2 regions of the Vibrio ziniensis genome follow, and region 1 is predicted to be linked to the other one. Evidence: riboswitches for the same ligand, from Rfam matches in the RefSeq annotation. Region 1 holds a riboswitch; the other holds the start of a gene.
The links. Region 1 has a riboswitch for thiamine pyrophosphate ahead of thiC (phosphomethylpyrimidine synthase ThiC). Riboswitches for the same ligand answer to the same signal wherever they lie in the genome.
Positions count from the first base shown of each region.

Region 2: another riboswitch for thiamine pyrophosphate. It lies ahead of thiD (bifunctional hydroxymethylpyrimidine kinase/phosphomethylpyrimidine kinase); the one in region 1 lies ahead of thiC (phosphomethylpyrimidine synthase ThiC).

Region 1 covers NZ_CP049331.1:3,170,174-3,178,295, reverse strand. Annotated here, with positions in the region: rRNA gene G5S32_RS14730 (23S ribosomal RNA) at 1-1,292, shown strand, start outside; rRNA gene rrf (5S ribosomal RNA) at 1,383-1,498, shown strand; tRNA gene G5S32_RS14720 (tRNA-Asp) at 1,569-1,645, shown strand; tRNA gene G5S32_RS14715 (tRNA-Trp) at 1,717-1,793, shown strand; gene G5S32_RS21520 (GGDEF domain-containing protein) at 2,787-3,458, shown strand; gene G5S32_RS14705 (multicopper oxidase family protein) at 3,541-4,917, shown strand; gene crcB (fluoride efflux transporter CrcB) at 5,054-5,437, shown strand; TPP riboswitch at 5,490-5,588, shown strand; gene thiC (phosphomethylpyrimidine synthase ThiC) at 5,698-7,665, shown strand; gene G5S32_RS14690 (thiamine phosphate synthase) at 7,669-8,122, shown strand, end outside.
Region 2 covers NZ_CP049331.1:1,962,802-1,970,923, forward strand. Annotated here, with positions in the region: gene G5S32_RS08955 (NADP-dependent isocitrate dehydrogenase) at 1-1,588, opposite strand, end outside; gene G5S32_RS08960 (rRNA large subunit pseudouridine synthase E) at 1,902-2,606, shown strand; gene G5S32_RS08965 (alginate lyase family protein) at 2,686-3,873, shown strand; gene thiD (bifunctional hydroxymethylpyrimidine kinase/phosphomethylpyrimidine kinase) at 3,865-4,689, opposite strand; TPP riboswitch at 4,770-4,867, opposite strand; tRNA gene G5S32_RS08975 (tRNA-Lys) at 4,991-5,066, shown strand; gene hisIE (bifunctional phosphoribosyl-AMP cyclohydrolase/phosphoribosyl-ATP diphosphatase HisIE) at 5,098-5,709, opposite strand; gene hisF (imidazole glycerol phosphate synthase subunit HisF) at 5,706-6,479, opposite strand; gene hisA (1-(5-phosphoribosyl)-5-[(5-phosphoribosylamino)methylideneamino]imidazole-4-carboxamide isomerase) at 6,461-7,198, opposite strand; gene hisH (imidazole glycerol phosphate synthase subunit HisH) at 7,252-7,869, opposite strand; gene hisB (bifunctional histidinol-phosphatase/imidazoleglycerol-phosphate dehydratase HisB) at 7,869-8,122, opposite strand, start outside.

The sequences.
Region 1 (8,122 bases):
GACACAGGTGGTCGGGTAGAGAATACCAAGGCGCTTGAGAGAACTCGGGTGAAGGAACTAGGCAAAATGGTACCGTAACTTCGGGAGAAGGTACGCTCTTGACGGTGAAGTCCCTCGCGGATGGAGCTGATGAGAGTCGCAGATACCAGGTGGCTGCAACTGTTTATTAAAAACACAGCACTGTGCAAAATCGTAAGATGACGTATACGGTGTGACGCCTGCCCGGTGCCGGAAGGTTAATTGATGGGGTTAGCGGTAACGCGAAGCTCTTGATCGAAGCCCCGGTAAACGGCGGCCGTAACTATAACGGTCCTAAGGTAGCGAAATTCCTTGTCGGGTAAGTTCCGACCTGCACGAATGGCGTAATGATGGCCACGCTGTCTCCACCCGAGACTCAGTGAAATTGAAATCGCTGTGAAGATGCAGTGTACCCGCGGCTAGACGGAAAGACCCCGTGAACCTTTACTACAGCTTGGCACTGAACATTGAACCTACATGTGTAGGATAGGTGGGAGGCTTTGAAGCGCAGACGCTAGTTTGTGTGGAGCCGTCCTTGAAATACCACCCTTGTATGTTTGATGTTCTAACTCAGACCCGTTATCCGGGTCGAGGACAGTGCCTGGTGGGTAGTTTGACTGGGGCGGTCTCCTCCCAAAGAGTAACGGAGGAGCACGAAGGTGGGCTAAACACGGTTGGACATCGTGTGGTTAGTGCAATGGCATAAGCCCGCTTGACTGCGAGAATGACAATTCGAGCAGGTGCGAAAGCAGGTCATAGTGATCCGGTGGTTCTGAATGGAAGGGCCATCGCTCAACGGATAAAAGGTACTCCGGGGATAACAGGCTGATACCGCCCAAGAGTTCATATCGACGGCGGTGTTTGGCACCTCGATGTCGGCTCATCACATCCTGGGGCTGAAGTCGGTCCCAAGGGTATGGCTGTTCGCCATTTAAAGTGGTACGCGAGCTGGGTTTAGAACGTCGTGAGACAGTTCGGTCCCTATCTGCCGTGGGCGTTGGAGAATTGAAGGGGGCTGCTCCTAGTACGAGAGGACCGGAGTGGACGAACCTCTGGTGTTCGGGTTGTTACGCCAGTAGCATTGCCCGGTAGCTAAGTTCGGAATTGATAACCGCTGAAAGCATCTAAGCGGGAAGCAAGCCCTGAGATGAGTTCTCCCTGGCACTTTAAGTGTCCTAAAGGGTTGTTCGAGACTAGAACGTTGATAGGCAGGGTGTGTAAGTGCTGTGAGGCATTGAGCTAACCTGTACTAATTGCCCGTGAGGCTTAACCATACAACACCCAAGGGGTTTTGATGGACTCAAAGCAAGAGCAGAATTGAATGTGTAGAGAACACTAAACAGCTTTCCGAATTAAAGAATTTGCTTGGCGACCATAGCGATTTGGACCCACCTGATTCCATGCCGAACTCAGAAGTGAAACGAATTAGCGCCGATGGTAGTGTGGGGTCTCCCCATGTGAGAGTAGGACATCGCCAGGCTTTATTACTTGTGTTCAGATTGATAAATCTGAAGGCAAACAAAGAAAAGACTTAATAGTCTGACCAATGCGGAGCGGTAGTTCAGTTGGTTAGAATACCGGCCTGTCACGCCGGGGGTCGCGGGTTCGAGTCCCGTCCGCTCCGCCACTTATTTCGAAAACCTCGCTCTTAGCGAGGTTTTTTCGAATCTAAAGCTGTAAAATTTAGATTCCTGTTGCAGGGGTGTAGCTCCAATTGGCAGAGCAGCGGATTCCAAATCCGCGTGTTGGGAGTTCGAATCTCTCCACCCCTGCCATTATTAGAAGCCTCAGTCGTAAGACTGGGGCTTTTTTACATCTGCAATTTCACGGTTTTTACTTTCTATCTTTCAATCGGCGGAGCAGCGGATTCCGCCAATACCGAAAATCAGCGCGTGTTGGGAGTTTGAATCTCTCCACCCCTGCCATTATTAGAAGCCTCAGTTGAAAGACTGGGGTTTTTTAACATCTGAAATTTCGCGGTTTTTACTTTCTATCTTCCAATCGGGGGAGCTTCAGGGACGAATGAATGCACGTTTGCATTTGACGCCCATTCGCTGTTCGCCGATGCTCAGTCTGATCATATTTTTATCTAGGCTGGTATTACCTAAAATGATAACCGAGCAATTTCAGTCGAAACATAACGTTAATCTGGGTTATCAAAGTATTAGCTACTGAGTCTATTACTGATTAAAAATGTGGAAATAAGCTCATCAAATTGGTTTCTTTTTTATCATCAATTTCGGTGATATTATCCGGAGAATTATTTCTATAAACGCTATACCGTGATTAATTCAGCTTCCGATCTTATTAACTTTGCCAGTGTTTTAAACAATATCGTTTGTAGCGTTGTCGGATGTTTGTTTTTGTACAAAATCCGTAGTGGTTTGACGGGTTATCAAAGGCGTTCAGCATCGTATTTCCTTCTCTTTTTCTTGCTCTTTGGCTTAGCTTTTTCTGCTATGGCCATTCGAACTTGGCTTCCTCTTAGTTACTCTGTATTACTTAATAATATTCTTTATATGAGTGTTGCTTATCTGCTCTTATTTGGAGCGTTAAGTTGGTATAAGAAGCCTATAAATAGATGGCTATGGAAGTTGGCTGTTATTCATGTTTTTTTATACACAGCAATTCAGAACTATGTGTACCACTACTGGCCAGATACTCTTCAATTGAGAGTTCAGTTTGCTTTCTTTAACTTTGTTTTTGTCTATCTAGCCACCTATTTAGTCTGCAATAAACATAGGGCGACAAATGGGCGAGGAGAGCGCATGCTCGCTCTTTCCGCTATTGTCTGTATGGTAGCTGCATGTTTTCCTACCCTTGCTTTAGCGATAAGCGATAGAGCGGATTACTATCGAGTCGCTGTCGTTATCACTCAAAATATTGTCTGTTTCTTTTTACTCGGTTCGTTGCTATCTCTGTTTTTGTTTAACCAAATCGATTGGCACTATGAGCGTTCGATTCGCGATGAGCTCACAGGGCTATACAATAGGCGTTATATCAACGATTGCATTTCTCAATCGTTAGCTAAGCAACGAGCAAAAGGTTTTATTGCTGTTATCGATATCGATCATTTTAAGAAAGTGAATGATTTGTTTGGGCATGACGTTGGTGATAATACTCTCATTGCAGTGTCTAATATTCTTGCTTCATTTATTGGACCAAATGATCTCATCGGTCGTTATGGTGGCGAAGAGTTCGTCATTTTTCTTTCTCAGAGCGATTCAGATAGCGTAGAACTTCTGTTAGAGGGTATGAGGCAGTCTGTTGAAATCAAGTCGTCCTCCGTGCTTCCTAGCCCTGTTACTATTAGTGTCGGATACTGTGTTGTCGAGATTGGCGACACGCTTCCTAGCCTATTTAGTAAAGCGGATTCAGCTTTATATATGGCTAAACGCAATGGTAGAAACTGCATCGTTAAGAAAGAGAGTGTTAGATAGGATAAAGTTATCACATTGGTTTACATTGTGATGAGAATACGTTTTATTAACTCTTTCTTCTATTGTTATACCTGAGGCAAGAATGGATCTTACCCGTCGTCGCTTTCTCTCTATTAGCTCTGCTATCGGTTTATCCAGCATGTTACCAGCGTGTTCTTTGGTTAAGATCGATCATGAACAATTTATTTATGACCTTACCGCTGAGCCTGCTCATGCTGAGGTTGTTCCCGGATATGAAACGTCTGTTTTAGGTTTTAACGGCTCAATACCTGCGCCAACTATCCGTTGTCGTCAGGGTGAAAAAGTGACGATTCGCTTTACTAACAAGCTTGATGAGCCGACAACAATTCATTGGCATGGTCTTCGGATACCTATCGGCATGGATGGGGTTCCGTTTCTTAGCCAAAAGCCAATCATGCCTGGTGAGACCTTTGTTTATGAGTTCACTCCACCAGATGCTGGTACCTTCTGGTATCACCCGCATATGAATAGCGTCAAACAGTTAGGTATGGGGTTGGTTGGTTTGATTGTTGTGGAAGAGGCCAATCCAGTATCTTTCGATGAAGAGCATGAGCTAGCGCTTAAACATTGGCATCTTGATAAAAGTGGTCAGTGGAAAGATCTGATGATTCCGCGCTACAGTGCTCGAATGGGAACACCGGGAGAGTGGGGTACAGTTAATGGTGTGCCTAATCCTAGCTACCAAATAAGACAGAACGCTAGCGTTAGATTGCGAATAGCGAATGTCGACAACACTATTACTTATCCCATTGCTATTGAAGGTGTCGAAGCTTGGATTGTAGCCATTGATGGCAATCCAGTAAAAACGCCTTACAAGCTTACTCAGCACAAGATTGGCCCAGGAATGCGGGTTGATGTTGCATTCATCGCTCCGAAGGCTGGAAATACTGTTTATGTCCGCCAGATGAAAGGTAAGTTCCCGTTCCCTCTGTGTGAATTTAAATGTCAGCCATCACAGTTGAGCGAGAGTACTTCGATTCCTGCACTGCCTCTTAATCCAATTCAAAAGATAGATTTAGAGAATGCTGAGTTGATCGACTTTGTCTTTGAGTGGGAAGGAGCTGTGACGCCAGCAAACAGCGATGGTCATGCAGTACCTAACTTTTGGCTAATGAATAAGCGAGCGTGGGAAGGGATGAGTGCTAATCACATTCCTGCGCCTCTGGCAAAGTTGCAGTTAGGCAAAACCTACATTTTCAATCTAAAGAATGTCACCCAGTATCATCATCCGATCCACTTACACGGACATACTTTTACGGTTTTGGAACTCGACGGTAAACCCGTTGATGAACTATTCCATACCGATACTGTGCTACTCGGAAAAAACGGCTCGGCAAAAGCCGCGTTTGTTGCTGATAACCCTGGTCGATGGATGTATCACTGTCATGTGATTGAACATATGAAAACAGGCTTAATGGGATACGTTGAAGTAGTATAAGTGACTCATGTAACTTTTTAAAAGTATCAAGTTGTTGTGTGGTATTTGCTTATTTTGAGATATTAATTTTCATCATTTTTGGCTCTTTTGTGCTCAATAAATCAGTACAATAAGCAAAACGTTTTTTGGAGGCTTCATGGGGCAATTTTCTATTTTGGGGCTTATCGCTGTCGGTGGTGCGATAGGTGCGTGTTCTCGATATCTCGTATCAGAAATGTGTATCACTCTATTTGGTCGCTCTTTTCCATACGGTACGCTAACCGTTAACGTGGTCGGCTCCTTTATCATGGGATTGTTGATTGCGGCAGTCGAGAACGAGTGGCTCGCACCATACCCGTGGAGACAAATTATTGGTCTGGGCTTCCTTGGTGCACTGACGACCTTTTCAACTTTTTCGATGGACAACGTGCTAATGATGCAGCAGGGCGCATTCGTTAAAATGGGATTTAACGTGCTACTAAACGTATTGCTCAGCATCTCCGCCGCGTGGCTTGCATACCAGTGGTTAATAAAAGGTTGATCAAAAGCTCTATTTTTGTACTTGGTTAACTAAAATTCTTTCTCTATAATTGTTTCACTTGTCGGAGTGCCATAAGGCTGAGACCGTTTATTCGGGATCCGTTGAACCTGATCTGGTTAGTACCAGCGAAGGGAACAAGAGAAGACCCTCTTTCTAGATTGGTCGGCTTTCAGCCCCATACCTAAGATCCGTCTACTCATCTCTTATTGACACAACTTTCCGCCAAGCATTTATCCCTAAAACAATACAAGGAAAATGCTATGTCGAATCGCAAACAAGCGAGACTGGAAGCAAAACAGTTTATTGAAACTCTTTCTGTTCAACCTTACCCAAATTCCACTAAGACTTATGTTACTGGCTCTAGACCTGATCTTAGAGTACCGATGCGAGAAATTGCGCTAGCCGATAGCTTAGTCGGTGGCAGTAAAGACGCGCCGATTTTTGAGCCTAACGAGCCCATCTCTGTTTACGATACCTCTGGTGTTTATACCGATCCAGAACATCAGATCGACCTCTATAGTGGCCTGCCTAAGTTAAGATCTCATTGGGTGGAAGAGCGAAACGATACTGAGATTTTACATTCTATGAGCTCTGAATACGCTCAACAACGCTTGGATGACCATACACTCGATGAGTTGCGTTATGGCAACTTACCTTTGATTCGTCGTGCTAAAGAGGGCAAACGAGTCACTCAGCTACACTATGCTCGTCAGGGAATTATTACTCCAGAGATGGAGTTTATTGCCCTACGAGAAAACATGGGTAATCGCCGTTATCAGGATGAACAACTTAATCAGCAGCATCCAGGTCAGAGCTTTGATGCAAACTTGCCAAAAGATATAACGCCAGAGTTCGTGAGAAAAGAAGTGGCTGAAGGGCGAGCGGTTATTCCGTGCAATATTAACCACCCTGAAGCTGAGCCTATGATTATTGGTCGTAACTTTCTTGTCAAAGTGAACGCCAATATAGGTAACTCATCAGTGAGTTCTTCTATTGAAGAAGAAGTAGAAAAGCTTGTTTGGGCAACTCGTTGGGGTGCAGATACGGTAATGGATCTCTCTACAGGCAGAAACATTCACGAAACACGCGAGTGGATACTGCGTAATAGTCCGGTGCCAATTGGTACAGTTCCTATGTATCAGGCGTTAGAAAAAGTGAATGGTGTAGCTGAGAACCTCACATGGGAAGTAATGCGAGATACCTTACTTGAACAAGCTGAACAGGGTGTTGATTACTTCACTATTCACGCTGGCTTATTGCTTCGCTACGTACCTATGACAGCCAAGCGTGTTACGGGCATTGTGTCGCGAGGTGGCTCTATCATCGCAAAATGGTGCTTAGCTCATCATCAGGAAAACTTCCTCTATACCCATTTTCGCGAGATTTGTGAGATCTGTGCTAAGTATGATGTCTCGCTTTCTTTAGGCGATGGCTTGCGTCCGGGTTCGGTTGCTGATGCAAATGATGAAGCGCAGTTTGCAGAGCTTAGAACACTCGGCGAGCTATGCAAAATTGCATGGGATTATGATGTTCAGGTGTTTATCGAAGGCCCTGGGCATGTACCAATGCACATGATTAGAGAGAACATGGATGAACAGTTGAAGCACTGCCATGAAGCGCCTTTCTATACGCTTGGTCCACTGACAACGGATATTGCACCTGGCTATGACCACATTACTTCCGGTATCGGTGCGGCGATGATTGGTTGGTATGGCTGTGCCATGCTTTGTTATGTAACACCTAAAGAGCATCTCGGTTTACCCAATAAGGAAGATGTGAAAACAGGGCTTATCACCTATAAATTGGCTGCACATGCTGCGGATCTTGCCAAGGGACATCCGGGTGCTCAAGTCCGTGACAATGCTTTATCTAAGGCTCGTTTTGAGTTCCGTTGGGAAGACCAATTTAATCTTTCTCTCGATCCAGTAACTGCTCGTGCTTTTCACGATGAGACTCTTCCTCAAGAGTCTGGAAAGGTCGCTCATTTCTGTTCTATGTGTGGTCCTAAGTTCTGTTCAATGAAGATCTCACAAGAAGTGAGGGAGTACGCCAATAACAAAGAACAAGTCGCGGCGGATCACGCGATAGAAATCAAAATGCTTGATGACTCTTCACTTTCTGACGAAAGAGTTGAGGGTATGCGTCAGAAGTCTGCTGAGTTTCTGCAGTCAGGTTCGGAGTTATACCATCCTGCGGTGAAACAGAATGCTGTTGTGACTGAGGAGTAACTTGTGAAAATACTTATCCCATCTCATTGCCTTGAGTTCACGGGAGAGGTTCAACAAGTATTATTGCTCGCTCAAATGCAGGGCTTTTATATCAGCGATATTGAGTTGGGTGTAAGCCCGACTCAATTTATTGAACTTGTTGATAGGCAAACTTCTCGTATATTTAGCAATCTCTTCAACCTAGATAATGAAGAACCCCAAAAATCGTTTTTGGATCTCTCATATGGTGTGGAGCCCAACGCTAGTATTTCCTCTAGTTCAGTTTCTATTGGTGTTATTCAGTCAGGTAGATTGGTTGATTGCTGGCAGCACTTAGGTGTAGACACGCATTTAGTTGATCAGTATGCATCCTCTAAGACTGCTTATTCAGATGTTGAGTCTTGGCGCCATTTCGCTTGGGTTGTTAGCTGTCTGGCTCTAGATTTTCCATTGGAAGATGCGCTTGTTTTAAGCCGCG
Region 2 (8,122 bases), 1.2 Mb from region 1:
AGTACAGAGTTGCGTCTACTGGAGAAAGGATCTTAATCTCTAAACCAGAAGTATCGTGATCAGGTAGATACTGATTCACTTTCTTGATCAGTTCAGCGTCATGAGCACGAGCTTCATCTAACCAGAATACCGCTGGGGTTTTGGTTGCACGTGCACGGTTTACCGCTAGCTTAACCCAGTCTTGGATTGGAGCATCTTTAACCTGACACATACGGAAGATATCACCAGCTTCAACTTCTTGCTCTAGAAGCACTTTACCTGCCGCATCAACAACACGTACCGCACCATCAGCATCTAAGATGAATGTTTTATCGTGTGAGCCGTATTCTTCTGCTTTTTGCGCCATTAGACCTACGTTTGGTACGCTGCCCATTGTTGTTGGGTCAAATGCGCCATGTTCTTTACAGAATTCGATAACTGCTTGATAAACACCCGCATAACAACGATCTGGGATCACCGCTTTGGTATCTTTCTGTTTACCATCAGGTCCCCACATTTGACCAGATGAACGAATCATTGCTGGCATGGAGGCATCAACGATGATGTCACTTGGTACATGTAGGTTAGTAATACCACGGTCAGAATCAACCATAGCTAGCGGTGGTTGAGTGGCGTAAACTGCTTGAAGCGCAGCTTCAATTTCTTGGCGTTGTGCTTCAGGTAATGCTTGAATCTTCGCATATACATCACCTAGACCGTTGTTTACATCGACGCCAAGCTTGTCAAATACTTCACCGTACTTGTCGAAGACTTCTTTGTAGTAAACCTTAACGGCATGACCAAATATTACTGGGTCAGATACTTTCATCATGGTTGCTTTCATATGTAGAGAAAGCAGAACGTCTTGTTGTTTTGCGTCAGCAATTTCTTTTTCGAAAAACGCAACTAGCGCTTTCTTGTTCAATACACTGGCATCAATAATTTCTTTATCTTTAAGAGCAAAAGGCTTTTTCAGTTCTTTAGTTGAACCGTCTTTAGCTACAAACTGAATAGAAACCTGCGTTGCACCTTCGACAGTGACTGATTTCTCGCTACCGAAGAAATCTTTATCACTCATGCTAGCAACGTGAGATTTAGAATCTGCAGACCAAGCACCCATTGAGTGTGGGTTCTTCTTCGCGTAGTTTTTCACTGATGCTGGCGCACGACGGTCAGAGTTGCCTTCACGTAGTACAGGGTTTACCGCACTACCTTTAATTTTATCGTAAGTGGCTTTAATCGCTTCTTCTTCGTAAGTCGCAGGCTCTTCTGGGTAGTTTGGAAGTGCAAAACCTTTGTCTTGAAGTTCTTTGATAGCAGCCTTTAACTGAGGAACAGATGCCGAGATGTTTGGCAGTTTGATGATGTTCGCTTCAGGAGTTTGTGCAAGTTCACCGAGTTCAGTTAGAGCATCACCAATACGCTGCTCTTCTTTCAAATGCTCAGGGAAGTTAGCAAGAATACGTCCCGCTAAAGAAATATCGCGAGTTTCAATCTCAATGCCCGACGATGCTGTAAATGACTGGATAATTGGCAGCAATGAATATGTAGCAAGTGCTGGGGCTTCGTCAGTGATTGTATAAATAATTGTAGGTTTATTTGTTGGCATGAACTTTCCCTATTTGTTCTAACAACACACGGGCATGTGTTGTGTGAATGTACGGCTCAAGTGGGAAACCTCCCAAACTTGGGCACGATAGTCTCACTCTTTCCTTGTTGTGTTCGAATATTCTATCTACTAACAACCATGATGAGTCTTCGATGCAGTCCTTGAGTAAAGATCGTTATAATTAAACAAAATTAGGATAATAGTCTATCATCTTGTCACTTATCCTATTTCTGGGCGCGGAAATCATAGCGCAAAAGCGAGTTTTAGAAAACTTTCAAATACACTTCATTTACATTTTTGCAAGGTAGTTAACATGTCACCCAGCTCGCGAAAAAGCTCAACTAACGCTTCTCACCCGACAAGCTCACACTCAAAGAAGCCGCGTTTTAAACAAAGTAATAGAACAATATCTAGTCGGTCATCGAATCAGCAGCAAACTCGTAAAACCTCGGTGCAAAAACCTAAGGTGAATCCTGAAAATCGAAAAGTCATTGTGTTCAATAAACCTTATGACACTTTAAGCCAGTTTACCGATGGCGAAGGTCGAAAAACATTGGCGGATTTCATTACTGTAAAGGACGTATATTCGGCAGGCAGACTTGACCGAGACAGCGAAGGCTTGATGGTGTTAACCAACGATGGGATCTTACAAGCTAAGCTCACCCAACCAGAATCAAAATCGGCTAAAACCTATTGGGTTCAAGTTGAAGGAGCCCCTTCCGAGTCAGATTTAGAAAAGCTTCGAAATGGTGTAACCCTAAAAGACGGGCCAACCCTTCCTGCAAAAGTGGTAGTGATGGATGAGCCGCAGCTTTGGGAACGAAATCCCCCTGTACGTTTTCGTGCAGCCATACCAACGACTTGGTTAGCCATTACGATTATTGAAGGGAGAAATCGTCAGGTAAGGCGCATGACTGCACATATTGGCTTCCCAACCCTGCGTTTGGTGCGCTATTCAATGGGCAATATTGAACTTGGTGATCTTCAACCAGGTGAATGGAAAGAGATTCGTTTATAACGGCTTGCTGGCTTCTCTCTGACAATCTGTTCAATCACAATCAACAAACCCGAAATCGAAAGGAAGAGGATATTTACTGATGTTTAAACGTCTAGCTTTGCTTTGTGTACTTATATTCTCTTTCACTGTTCAAAGTACGGTTCTCGAAAACACTCTTACCCCTATTAGCTACAATATTCGGGTTCTTGAAAACAATAAGAAAAACTTACAACACCTAAATCAACCTTTCACAACTCTTATTCGCAGAGCAGATAAAGCGTTAACTAATCCAATTGATCCTGTGACTAACAAGACGTTGATGCCTGCCAGTGGCGACAAACATGACTATTACAGTTTCGGTCCTTATTGGTGGCCAAATCCAGACACACCATCTGGTTTGCCTTATATCCGAAAAGATGGCGAATTCAATTTAGAAACCAGGACTTCTGCTACCGATATGCAAAGACTCATAACCTTTGCTAATAATGTAAAGTTGCTCGGTCTAGCCTACTACTTCTCCGACGATCAAAAATACGCAGATAAAGCGATTGAACAGCTCCGAGCTTGGTTTATCAACTCACAAACCAAAATGAATCCCAATATGAATCACGCACAAGCGATACCCGGTCGAGTTAACGGACGTGGTATTGGCATCATAGATAGTCGCGTATTAATTGGCGTTGTTGACGCTGTTGAATTGATAAAACCAACGCTCTCAGAAAAAGATTATCAAAGCATTGTTGCATGGTTTAGAGAGTTCAATCACTGGTTGGTGTCTAGTGTTAATGGCATCGATGAAGAAAAGCAGAACAACAATCACGGAACTTGGTATGACGCTCAGGTGGTAGCGTTTTCTTTATTTACCCACCAACCCGATATCGCCAAACAACGTTTGCAAATTACGAAAGCCAAGCGAATTGCAAACCAATTTGACCAAGACGGAAAACAAGATGCGGAACTAGCACGCACTCGCCCTTGGCATTATTCCAATTTCAATTTGCAGGCATACAGCTTACTCGGTGTATATGGAGAAAAGCTTGGGGTAGATATCTGGAGTTACCAGAACAACAGTATCGCACTTGAAAACGGCTATCAGTACATCGCCCAATACACCATTTCACCTGAGCGATGGAGTCTTAAAGAGTTCAAAAAAATCAGCCCAAGCATATCGTATTCAAACATGCTGTATGCCAGACATGCTTATGCTGACCCAATATTTAAAAAGGCGGTCACTAAGCTCAACCAATCCAAAGAGAACCAATCAGACATAGCAAATTTGCTATTTTGATTGATGCAACATAAAGAAGTGGTCCACCGGACCTCGACCCTGACCAACACTTAGCTTGTCTGCGCTTCCTATGGCTAGAGTGATGTATTCTTTAGCATGAGACACAGATTGCTGAAGGTCATCCCCCTGCGCGAGAAACGAAGCAATTGCCGATGACAAAGTGCAACCCGTCCCGTGCGTATTGATAGTATCAATTCTCTCTGCGCTTAATTGATGAATCTCATTCTGAGTGATAAGTAGATCATCACTGTAAGATGACTGCTCTAAATGCCCACCTTTTAGTAATACTGCTGAAGTACCTAGCTGCCGTAGAGACAAGACCATATCGTTAATTTCATCAGCATTATTAGGTTGTTCGAGACCAGTCAAAGCAGCCGCTTCAGGAAGATTAGGGGTAATAATATCTGCAAGAGGCAGCAGACATTCTTTCAGACTGGATATCGCGCTTTGTTTCAGCAACAGGTCACCGCTGGTTGCCACCATGACCGGGTCTAGCACGATAAATTGTGGTCTGTATTGACGAAGCTTATCTGCAACCAAATGGATGATGTCGCTATCCGCTAACATACCAATCTTAACAGCGACAATATTTAGGTCTCCAAACACCGCATCTAGTTGGCTTTCAATATGTGCTAGAGGAATGGGTAGAATGTCAGTAACACCTAAGGTATTTTGCGAAGTGATAGCCGTGATAACGGATGCCGCATAACCGCCTGTAGCAGAAATGGCTTTAATATCGGCTTGAATACCCGCGCCGCCGCCACTATCTGAACCAGCAATGGTAAGAACGACAGGAATTGAACTGGATTTATGCATAACTGTTCCTTTGGGGTATGACATACAGGAACAGACTCCCGAACACCTCTGAAGAAGATGGCAATACGAGAAATTCAATCGCGATGATTGGATTAGTTCCCTACGTCAGTATTAACTGAATCAGGTTCAACGGGTCTCGCAATGCGATCTCAGCCTTATGGCTCCCCGACTAATGGCGGACAGAATAACAATTATTTTGTCAGTTATGCAATTTATAACGAGCGCAGAGAATAAGTTACGTAATAGCGTCTATACTTTGTTAAGTAGAATTGTTGAGTAGAATTACACCGTGAGAACAAGTAGGCCGTTAACTCAGTTGGTAGAGTAGTTGACTCTTAATCAATCGGTCGCGGGTTCGAGCCCCGCACGGCCTACCAAAACGTTCTCTTCAGCTAATTAAAGCGCCCCTTACTTGTGACGCTCTTTGAGCTTATTAATCACGTCACTCATTGATAAACCTTGGTCTTGAAGCAAGACAAGCAAGTGATAGATCAAGTCCGCAGACTCACACACTAATTCCGCCTTATCGCCCGACGTCGCCGCAAGTGCGACTTCAACACCTTCTTCGCCCACTTTCTGCGAAATGCGTTTGGTGCCACGCGCATAAAGACTAGCGGTGTAAGAGGATTCAGGGTCGGCACTCTTGCGGGCAGCCAATAGCTGCTCAAGTTGATGAAGCCACACCATTTGTGACTCCTCTTGTGCATCACCGTCCCAACAAGTTGTTGTGCCAGTGTGGCACGTTGGACCAATCGGATTCACTTTCACCAGCAAGGTGTCTTGATCGCAGTCCAAAGCAATATTTTTTAACTGCAGCACGTTGCCAGAGGTTTCACCTTTGGTCCATAAACGCTGCTTAGTGCGCGAATAGAAAGTGACTTGTTCTGTTTCCAATGTTTTAGCTAGTGCTTCTTGGTTCATGTACCCCATCATCAGCACTTGGCTTGAACCAAAGTCCTGCACAATCGCAGGAACAAGACCATCAACCTTTTCCCAATTAATTCGTTCCGCTAGGCTCATAGTCTCACCTCAACCGCTTGTTGTTTTAAATATTGCTTGAGTTCACCAATATTGATGATTTGTTTGTGGAACACTGATGCAGCTAACGCGCCATCAACATTCGCTAATTTGAACGCATCGGCGAAATGCTCCATAGCACCCGCGCCACCAGAAGCAATCAAAGGTACGCGACATACAGATCGAACCATATTCAGTTGCTCTAGGTCGTAACCGTTACGTACACCGTCTTGGTTCATCATATTTAATACAATTTCACCCGCGCCACGTTTCTGCACTTCTTGAACCCAATCTTTGGTTTCCCACTTGGTTGCTTTAGTACGCGCTTCATCACCAGTGAACTGGTAGACCTGATATTTGCCCGTCTCTTTATCAAAATAGGAGTCGATACCTACAACGATACATTGCACGCCAAACTTATCCGCTAGATTGGTAATCAGGTCTGGATTCGCTAATGCTGGCGAGTTAATCGATACTTTGTCCGCTCCGAATTCGAGGATGCGAGCGGCATCTTCGGCTGATTTAATACCACCAGCGACACAGAAAGGAATGTCGATTACCTCTGCAACTCGCGCAACCCAGCTTTTATCCACCACACGACCATCACTGGATGCGGTGATATCGTAAAACACTAACTCATCAGCGCCCTCTTCCGCATAACGTTTTGCTAGCGGAACGATGTCTCCGATGATTTCGTGATTGCGGAACTGAACGCCTTTCACAACCTGTCCGTCACGAACGTCCAAACACGGAATTATACGTTTTGCCAACATGCGAACGCCTCCTCAGTGGTGAATTTACCATCCAGTAATGCTCGACCAACAATCACACCTGCTACACCACTGCCTTTCAGTGCTTCAATATCCGCTAAACTGCCGATACCGCCTGAAGATTGGAACTGAACCTGTGGGTATTGTTTGCAAAGGTCTACATACAGCTCAACGTTAGAACCGGCTAGCGTGCCGTCACGGGAAATGTCTGTGCAGAGTACATGTTTCAAACCGACGGTTAAATAATCATCAATCAGCTCTTCGATAGTGACACCTGAATCTTCCTGCCAACCGGAAATCGCCACTTTGCGTGTACCGTCAGCATCGATGTTTATATCCAGAGCCAGCACAATTTTTTCTGCGCCGTATTTGGTCATCCAACCTTTCACTAGTTCAGGTTGCTTAACAGCCGTTGAACCAACCACAACACGTTGCGCGCCAGCTTCGAGCAGATCAATCACGTCTTGCTCGCTGCGTACACCGCCACCAATTTGAATATTGGCTGGAGTACCTGCCAGTAATTTTGCAATCAGGTCTAACTGGCGAGCACTGGTATCTTTTGCGCCCGTTAAATCCACAAGGTGTAGCCAGTCAGCGCCAGCTTTGTTGTATAAATTGAATTGTTCAACTGGGTCGACTTTATATTCTGTTACTTGGCCGTAATCACCCTGATAGAGGCGTACAACCTGACCTTCAATTAAATCTAATGCGGGAATAATCATTTCTGTTCCTTATTCGACTTGCCGCTTTATCGCTTACAGCTTCCGTCTATTTTTTAGAGCTCTAGGAAGTTCTGAATTAACTTAGAACCGGCTTTTGATGAACGCTCTGGGTGGAACTGAACACCGTAATAGTTGCCATTTTGAATCGCTGCGCTAAATGGATTTCCGTAGTCACATTCTGCGATGGTGTAGTCACCCACAGGCATTGCAAAGCTGTGTACGAAATAGAAGTACTCCCCCTCTTCAATATCTTTGAAAAGAGGGTTGCCAGCTTTAGCCGAAACGGTATTCCAGCCCATGTGAGGCAATGGCAAATCACCGGTTTGCATTAAACGAACTTCACCTTCGACCAAGCCCAGACATTCAACGATATCATCCGCTTTCTGTCCTTTCTCTTCAGACAATTTACCGAGTAACTGCATACCTAAACAGATCCCGAGTAGCGGTTTATCTACCTTTGCCACCAACTCAATAAGGTTACGCTCTTCAAGGTTCTTCATCGCTTCGCTGGCTGTTCCTACACCCGGTAAGAACAACTTATCTGCGGCAAGAACGACTGCTGGGTCTTTTGAAATCGTCACTGGGTAGCCCAAACGTTCAATGGCGAATTTCACCGAAGAAACGTTGGCACACCCCGTATCGATAATGACAACTTTTTGTTCATTCGCCATTAGAGAACCCCTTTGCTGCTTGGCAACTCATTTCCTTGTACTTGAATAGCTTGACGCAGTGTACGACCAAACGCCTTAAATAAGCTTTCAATGATGTGGTGGTCATTCTCGCCAGTAGAAGACAAGTGCAGAGTGCAAGCGAGTGTGTCAGTCAAAGAACGGAAGAAGTGGTAAACCATCTCAGTGGATAAATCACCTACTTCTGGACGGCTGAACTCAGCGTCGAATTTCAAATAAGGGCGACCTGACAGGT